2 regions of the Methylobacterium sp. C1 genome follow, and region 2 is predicted to be linked to the other one. Evidence: predicted binding sites of a transcription regulator. Region 2 holds the regulator's gene; the other holds the start of a gene.
What was found. Region 2 encodes HrcA, which represses chaperone genes, less so after heat shock. Its sites were predicted from a motif close to GTTAGCACTCNCNNNNNGNGAGTGCTAAC; they were not measured.
Positions count from the first base shown of each region.

Region 1 (4,414 bases), 2.6 Mb from region 2:
CGATCCAGCGCGCCGTCAACGGCGAGCCGAAGGCCTCGACGGTCACCGAGCAGCGCAACTCCGCGCAGCACCCCTTCGCCGCCAACGCTTAGATCGGGGACGGTCCTGGGCAGAGCGAGCCTCCGCCCGCACCGCGGGGCCTGCTCCAGCGACTGGCTTCGATCTTCCTTGGCCGATAGGTAGGCCCCTGAACGGGACGGCGCGAGCCGTCCCGTTTCTCGTTTGGGCCGGCCGCCCGACCCGCCGCGGGGCGGCGCCGGGCCTCGGCTCCCCGGATCCGAAACGGTCGGCGAGCCCGCCGCGCGGACGCGATCCGCGCTGCTGCCCCCTCCCTCGACCTCCGCGCGATCACGCGGCGGGAGCAGGCTTGATCTCCCCGCGGACGCGGCGTCCTCGCCCGCGTCGAGCCTCCGCCAAGCGTGATCGGCGCCCCAAGTACCGCCTGCGGACGCGAGGATGGAGCGGCGGCGTCGAGCGCGACCGCGAGGTCAGGCCATGACTTCATCCGCCAGGGATTCGGCTGCCCTCCGCGATGACTGGATACACGGTGGCCGGCTTATTCTCGCTGCGGATCCCGATCCATCGGATCACGCGGCGATCCATGCCTGGATCCTGGAGTTCATCGAGGTCGGCGGGGAAGGCCCCGATCAGGACGGGATCCGAAACCTGATCGACCACAGCCTGAACTTCGAAATTCCGGTCCGGGCGACCGGCCGCGTCCGGCAATCCTTGATCGCTACTGTGTGGGCGCGCCTCGCGGCGCGGGCTTCGCCGCGTCACGGCCGATGAGGCTGACCGGACTGCGCCTCGCGCGCCGCTGGAGCGTGCCGCCATCAAAAGAAAAGGGGCCGCCTCACGGCGACCCCTTTCCCCCGTCATGCGCGGTGGCGCGGACTTAGAAGTCCATGCCGCCCATGCCGCCGCCCGGCATGGCCGGAGCGGGGCTGTCCTTCTTCGGCGCGTCGGCGACCATCGCCTCGGTGGTGACCAGCAGGCCGGCGACCGAAGCCGCGTCCTGCAGAGCGGTGCGCACCACCTTGGCCGGGTCGACGATGCCGGCCTGGATCATGTCGACGTACTCTTCGGTCTGGGCGTTGAAGCCGAAGGTCTCCGAGGAGGTGTTGTCGGTGATCTTGCCGACCACGATCGACCCTTCCACGCCCGCGTTCTGGGCGATCTGGCGGAGCGGGGCCTCGAGAGCCTTGAGGACGATCTTGATGCCGGCCTGAACGTCCGGGATGTCGGACTTCAGCTCGGCGACCGCCTTCTTGGCGCGCAGCAGCGCGGTGCCGCCGCCGGGGACGATGCCTTCCTCGACCGCCGCGCGGGTGGCGTTGAGGGCGTCGTCGACGCGGTCCTTCTTCTCCTTCACCTCGACCTCGGTCGCGCCGCCGACGCGGATCACCGCGACGCCGCCCGCGAGCTTGGCCAGACGCTCCTGCAGCTTCTCACGGTCGTAGTCCGAGGTGGTCTCCTCGATCTGCGCCTTGATCTGCGAGATGCGGCCCTCGATGTCGGACTTCTCGCCGACGCCGTCGATGATCGTGGTGTTCTCCTTCTCGATGCGCACGCGCTTGGCGCGGCCGAGCATGGGGAGCGTCACGTTCTCGAGTTTGATGCCGAGATCCTCGGCGATCATCTGGCCCTTGGTCAGGATCGCGATGTCCTCGAGCATCGCCTTGCGGCGATCACCGAAGCCCGGCGCCTTGACGGCCGCGACCTTCAGGCCGCCGCGGAGCTTGTTGACGACGAGCGTGGCGAGCGCCTCGCCCTCGATGTCCTCGGCGATGATCAGGAGCGGCTTGCCGGTCTGAACAACGGCCTCGAGCACCGGCAGCATGGCCTGGAGCGAGGAGAGCTTCTTCTCGTGGATGAGGATGTAGGGGTCCTCGAGCTCGGCGACCATCTTCTCCGCGTTCGTGATGAAGTACGGGGAGAGGTAGCCGCGGTCGAACTGCATGCCCTCGACGACGTCGAGCTCGGTCTCGGCCGTCTTGGCCTCCTCGACCGTGATCACGCCCTCGTTGCCCACCTTCTGCATGGCGTGGGCGATCATCTCGCCGATCTCCTTGTCGCCGTTGGCGGAGATCGTGCCGACCTGGGCGACCTCGTCGGAGGTCGAGACCTTCTTGGCGCGCGAGGTGATGTCCTTGACGGCCGCCTGGGTGGCGAGGTCGATGCCGCGCTTCAGGTCCATCGGGTTGATGCCGGCGGCGACGTACTTGGCGCCCTCGCGGACGATGGCCTGGGCCAGCACGGTCGCGGTGGTGGTGCCGTCACCCGCGATGTCGTTGGTCTTCGAGGCCACTTCGCGCACCATCTGGGCGCCCATGTTCTCGAACTTGTCGGCGAGCTCGATCTCCTTGGCGACCGTCACACCGTCCTTGGTGATGCGCGGGGCGCCGAAGCTCTTCTCGATCACGACGTTGCGGCCCTTCGGGCCGAGCGTCACCTTCACCGCATCCGCGAGGATGTCGACGCCGCGCAGCATCTTATCGCGGGCGTCGGCGGAGAAACGAACGTCTTTCGCTGCCATTGTGTGCCTCTTAGCTACTGGTTGAACCCCAAGGCCGGGACGGCCTCAAAGGGCGATGACGGGTGATCCGATCAGAGGGCGACGACGCCCATGATGTCGGATTCCTTCATGATCAGGAGGTCCTGACCGTCGATCTTGACCTCGGTGCCGGACCACTTGCCGAACAGGACGCGGTCGCCGGCCTTCACGTCGAGCGCGTTGACGCGGCCCTGCTCGTCGCGGGCGCCGGGGCCGACGGCGACGACTTCGCCCTCCTGCGGCTTCTCCTTGGCGGTGTCCGGGATGATGATGCCGCCCTTGGTCTTCTCTTCGCTCTCGATGCGACGGACGACCACGCGGTCGTGCAGCGGACGGAACTTCATGAGCTGCCCTCTTGCTTCAGGTCTGGAGTTGGCGTTGATGCGGCCGGCGGGACCGCTCGCGAACTCGACTGTTAGCACTCTGTCTCGGCGAGTGCCAAAGACGGCCGCGAGATAGGCGCGGGCGGGTTCCGAGTCAAGGCTGTCGCACCCCCGCGCGACGGTGCGATGACGCGCCGGCGGCTCCTTTCCCCCTCATGGATAACGCGCTCTCATGCTGAGCCTGCACGGACCCGAAGGCCCGGTGGCGCTGCAACCCGGCAGGCCGGTCGCGCGCGACACCGTGTGGCTCGACCTGAACGATCCCACGCCGGAAGAGGCCGCAGCGGTCGAGGCCGCGACCGGTCTGCGCGTGCCGTCCCGGGCGGCGCTCTCGGAAGTGGAGACGTCGAGCCGCCTGCGCCGGGTGAAGGGCGGGCTCTCGCTCTCGACGCCGATGATCACCTTCGAGCAGAGCGCGTCGCAGCTGAAGCCGCTGGGCTTCCTGCTGACCAAGGATCACCTCGTCACGATCCGCTTCCACGAGCTGCGCGCCTTCGAGACCTCCGCGAAGCGCATCGCGGACGGCGACGGCAGCACGACACCCAGCGAGATCTTCCTCGTCGTCCTGGAAGAGCTGGTCGACAGCCTCGCCGACGCCCTGGAAGACATGGGATCCGAGCTCGACACGCTCTCCACCCGCATCTTCGACTTCGACGTCCGCGGTGCCGAGCGGCGGCGCCTGGAGCGCCCCCCGCCCCGGCGCCGCGATCTCGCCCTGCGCCGGATCCTGCGCGGCATCAGCAACCGCGGGAAGGTTCTGGGAAAGATCCGGTCGAGCCTGCTCGGCCTCGAACGGATCATCCCGTTCGTCGCCGCGGCCTGCGACGGCCTCGGCCTGCCGGAGGATTCCCGCTTCGAGACGATCAAGCGGGACATCGAGTCCCTCGACGAGTTCGAGACGCGGCTCGCCGAGAACGTCCAGTTCCTGCTCGACGCCGCCCTCGGCCTCATCACGATCGAGCAGAACAACGTCTTCCGGGTCCTCACCGTGGTCTCGGTGGTCGGCGTCCCGCCGACGCTGATCGCGTCGATCTACGGCATGAACTTCAAGCACATGCCCGAGCTGGATTGGGCTCTCGGATATCCCTACGCGCTCGGCCTGATCCTCTTGAGCGCGGTCGCGCCGATCATATACTTCCGCATGCGGGGCTGGTTCTAATATTGACCGAAAAATTATAGCATTGGAAACACCACATCGCATCTCAGCCGCCGAGGGCGGCGCCGGTCCGGACACGAGCACAGAGCGGACACGGCGTCGCAAGCATTCGTTCGATCTTCGCCCGCGCTTAACCTGAACGAATTCCGAAATAAGCAATTCATTAACGATGCGGCGCTAGACCCGGCGCGGGGGGAACGCGAGCGGGACCATGTTCAATCGTACTGTCTTCAACGAGGCCCAGGCCAAGATCGACGCCCTGGACCGCTCACTCGCGATCATCGAATTCTCGATGGACGGGACCGTCCTCCACGCGAACCA
Region 1 is NZ_CP017640.1:774,791-779,204, forward strand. Features, by position in the region: gene fae (5,6,7,8-tetrahydromethanopterin hydro-lyase) at 1-92, shown strand, start outside; gene BKE41_RS03585 (hypothetical protein) at 496-789, shown strand; gene groL (chaperonin GroEL) at 896-2,536, opposite strand; gene groES (co-chaperone GroES) at 2,608-2,898, opposite strand; gene BKE41_RS03600 (CorA family divalent cation transporter) at 3,110-4,096, shown strand; gene BKE41_RS03605 (PAS domain-containing methyl-accepting chemotaxis protein) at 4,305-4,414, shown strand, end outside.
Region 1: the regulator HrcA is predicted to act here: its motif matches at 2,969-2,997, upstream of groES (co-chaperone GroES).

Region 2 (4,414 bases):
TGACGAGGTACTTCTGCATGTACGTCGTGAAGGTGTAGAAGCTCAGGGAGCCGCCGGCCGTGTAGGCGACCACGACCAGGAACGCCCGCCAGTGCTTGGCCAGCGCCGAGAAGGTGCCGGCGGTCTCCTTGTCGCTGCTGTCCTTCGTCTCGGCCAGCGAGCGCCGCAGATAGAGCGCGACGACCGCCAGCGCGGCGCCGATGAAGAACGGGATGCGCCAGCCCCACGCGGTGAGTTCCTGACCGGTCATCACCGTCTGCAGCAGCACCAGGACCAGCGAGGCGAGGAGCTGGCCGCCGATCAGCGTGACGTACTGGAACGAGGCGAAGAAGCCGCGCCGGCCCTTGATCGCCACCTCGCTCATGTAGGTGGCCGAAGTGCCGTACTCGCCGCCGACCGACAGGCCCTGGAGCATGCGGGCGAGGAGCAGCAGCACGGGCGCCAGCGTGCCGACATGCTCGTAGGTCGGCAGGATGCCGATCAGCAGCGAGCCGAAGCACATCATCAGCACCGAGATGACCATCGAGGTCCGGCGGCCGACCCGGTCGGCGATGCGCCCGAACAGCCATCCGCCGATCGGGCGCATGAAGAAGCCCACCGCGAAGATGCCGGCGGTCTGCAGGAGCTGGCTGGTGGAATCGCCCTTCGGGAAGAAGGCCGGCGCGAAGTAGAGCGCGAAGAACGCGTAGCAGTAGAAGTCGTACCACTCGACGAGATTGCCCGAGGACGATCCGACGATCGCCCAGATCCGGCGCTTCCGGTCCGCAGCATCATCGAGGGCACTCGGTGCGATACCGATCGTATCGTCTCGAGAGGCGGACATGGCGTCTCCGTGGATCAATCTTGATGCCGGCCGAAACCGGTCTCTTCTTCGTGCGGCGCGACGTTACAGGTGACGCGCCTGATCGCAAGACCGTGATCCGACTTAGCCGAGGACAGCGCGGGCGCGTGTCACCGGCCGCGCGTCCACAGTGCCGCGGGACGGAACGGTTCGCCCCGAGGCCCCGTTGCGGCCCGGCGTGGGCGTCGATGGCGCTCCGACCACCCCAGGAGGAGAAGCCATGAAGCGGATTCTGAGAGACACGGTCGCGGCGGCCCTCGTCGTCGCCGGAGCGGCGACGGCGTTCGCGCAGGGCGGCCCGGGCGGCGCGGACCGCGGCGGCGGCGCGCGCGGGTCCCGTGGCGGCGGCCGGTGCGGCGCCGCGCGGCCGGTGGCGGTGCGGGCGGTGCGGGCGGCGCATGCGGGGGCGCGGCGGCGGGGGCGGGGCGATGCGCGCCCGCGGCGGGCGAGGGTGCGCCGCGCGCGCGCGAGCGGGCCCGCCGCGCGTACGAGGGCCGGCCGTCGCGGGCGCGCGCCGAGCGCAACGGACCGGCGGACCGGGGCGGCCGCGCGCAATCCCCGGCCGGCGATCGCGGGACCGGGGCGAGCGGGGTGGCGCGAGCCCGGCCCGGTCCGAGCGCGGCAACCGCGCGCGCGGCCGGTCCCGCGCGCGGCGATCGCGGTCCGGCCGCGGAACGGGGTGGCCGCGCCGGCGCCCGCGACCGCGGCGCCGTCCGCGGCGCTGTCGGCCGCCTCGATACCCGTCAGCGGACCGAGTTCCGCAGCTCGATCACGCGCCTGGGCGTCTCGCCGCTCCGGGACGTGGCCTTCGGTCTGGCGGTGGGCACGGCGATCCCGCGCTCGATCACCCTCCACCGGCTGCCGCCGGCGATCATCGAGCTGGTGCCGGAATACGAAGGTTACGACTTCATCCTCGTGCGGGACGATATCGTGATCATCGATCCCGACACCTACGAGATCGTGGACGTGATCCCGGCCTGAGCGGGCGGTCACAGGAAGATCGGTGCGCCGGGCGGATCCTCTGCCCGGTGCCCTCTACCGCCCGCCGTCCAGGAGCTTCGACACCACGCGCGCCGTGTAGTCGACCATCGGCACGATCCGCGCGTAGTTGAGCCGGGTCGGACCGATCACGCCGACGACGCCGACGATCTTCTGCGAACCGTCGCGGAACGGCGCCGCGATCAGCGAGGAGCCCGACAGCGAGAACAGCTTGTTCTCCGAGCCGATGAAGATCCGCACGCCCTCGCCGCCCTCGGCGCGGGACAGGAGATCGATCACGTCCTTCTGGGTCTCCAGATCGTTGAACAGCAGGCGGATGCGCTCGAGGTCCTCGACCGCGCGCAGGTCGTCGAGCAGGTTGGCCTGCCCGCGCACGATCAGCTGGCGCGCCTCCGACGGGCCGACCGGCGTGGCGAGCCCGGCATCGACGAGGCGCTCGGTGATCGCGTCGAGCTCCCGCTTCATCGCCTTGCGACCGGCCTCGATCTCGGCGCGGAGCGTGCCGAGCGTGCGGCCCTGCAGGCGCGCGTTCAGGAAGTTCGTCGCCTCCTGGAGCGCGCCGGCCGGCAGGCCCGGCGGCAGGTCCACGAGGCGGTTCTCCACCGAGCCGTCGTCCGAGACGAGGATGACGAGGGCCCGGGCCGGATCGAGGCGCACGAACTCGATGTGCTTCAGGTTGACGTTCGCCTTCGTGGTCAGGACGACCCCGGCGCCCCGGGAGACCCCGGACAGCATGGTCGAGGCCTCGGCCAGGGCCGAGTCGAACGTGTGGCCCGAGGCGGCGGCGCGCATCTGCGCCTCGATCCGCGCCTGCTCGTCCTGGCTGACGTCGCCGAGCTCGAGCATCGCGTCGACGAAGAAGCGCAGGCCCAATTCCGTGGGCAGGCGGCCGGCGGACGTGTGCGGGGCGAAGATCAGGCCGGAATGCTCCAGATCCGCCATGACGTTGCGGATCGAGGCCGGCGACAGCGCCATCGGGAGGATGCGCGCCAGGTTCCGGGACCCGACCGGCTCGCCGGTGGTGAGATAGCTCTCGACGATCTGCCGGAAGATCTCCCGGGCACGCTCGTTGAGGGCGGCGAGCGCCTGCATGGACTGGCCGTTCGGGAAGTTGGGACTGGGGTGTGTCACGAGGTCATCCTGTGGTCCGATCATGTCCAACCGTCCCGCGCGGATCAATCCGCACGGCGATGCTTGCCCGTGGTTGCGCGGCGGCCTAAGAGCGCGGCCCTCGACACTCTCGACAGAAGGGGCCCGCGATGCGGCCTTCCAAGCGTGCCGCCGACGAGTTGCGGCCCGTGAGCCTGGAGCGCGCGGTCTCGCGCTACGCCGAGGGCTCGTGCCTCGTAAGTTTCGGCAACACCCGGGTGCTCTGCACCGCGTCCCTGGAAGAGCGCGCGCCGCCGTGGCTGCGCGGTTCCGGCAAGGGCTGGGTCACGGCCGAGTACGCCATGCTCCCGCGTGCGACGCACGAACGCACCCGCCGCGAGGTCGGTTCCGGGAAACCGTCGGGCCGGACCCAGGAGATCCAGCGGCTGATCGGCCGGTCGCTGCGCGCCGTCACCAACCTGCCGGCCATGGGCGAGCGCCAGATCACGATCGACTGCGACGTGATCCAGGCCGACGGCGGCACACGGACGGCCGCGATCACGGGCGCCTGGGTGGCGCTGCACGATTGCTTCGCCTGGATGCGGACGCGCTCGATCATCTCCGTCGATCCGCTGCGCGACCACGTCGCCGCCGTCTCGTGCGGCCTGTACAAGGGCACGCCGGTTCTCGACCTCGACTACGCCGAGGATTCGGCGGCCGAGACCGACGCCAACTTCGTGCTCACGGGCCGGGGCGGCATCGTCGAGGTGCAGGGCACCGCCGAGATGGAGCCCTTCACGCAGGAACAGCTCCTCGAACTCCTCGGACTCGCCCGCGCCGGCACGGAGCGGCTGGTCGCCCTGCAGAAGGAGGCCATCGCGTGAGCCGCCGTCTGACCGGGAAGGTGGTGATCGCCACGCACAATGCCGGCAAACTCACCGAGATGCGCGAGCTGCTCGCGCCGTTCGGGATCGAGGCGGTGTCGGCGGGCGAACTCGGCCTGCCCGAGCCCGACGAGACCGGCACCCTGTTCGCCGAGAACGCGGCCATCAAGGCGCAAGCTGCGGCCGAGGCCACCGGACTGCCGGCCTTCGCCGACGATTCCGGCCTGTGCGTCGACGCCCTCGACGGGGCGCCGGGCATCTTCTCGGCCCGCTGGGCCGGCCCGACCAAGGACTTCGCCGGCGCGATGGCGCGGATCTTCGCCGAACTCGACCGGCGCGGCGCGGCCGACCGCCGGGCGCACTTCGTGTCCGCCCTGGTGCTGGCCTGGCCGGACGGACACACCGAGCTGTTCGAGGGACGGGTGTTCGGCGACCTCGTCGCCGCGAAGGGCTCCGCGGGCTTCGGCTACGACCCGATCTTCCGGCCGGACGGCCACGACCGCACCTTCGGCGAGATGACCGCCGAGGAGAAGCACGGCGTCGACTGGCAGAAGGGGCGGGGCCTGTCCCACCGCGCCCGCGCCTTCGTCGAGCTGAGCCG
Region 2 is NZ_CP017640.1:3,363,143-3,367,556, reverse strand. Features, by position in the region: gene BKE41_RS15665 (MFS family transporter) at 1-823, opposite strand, end outside; gene BKE41_RS32160 (DUF1236 domain-containing protein) at 1,643-1,822, shown strand; gene hrcA (heat-inducible transcriptional repressor HrcA) at 1,877-2,932, opposite strand; gene rph (ribonuclease PH) at 3,100-3,813, shown strand; gene rdgB (RdgB/HAM1 family non-canonical purine NTP pyrophosphatase) at 3,810-4,414, shown strand, end outside.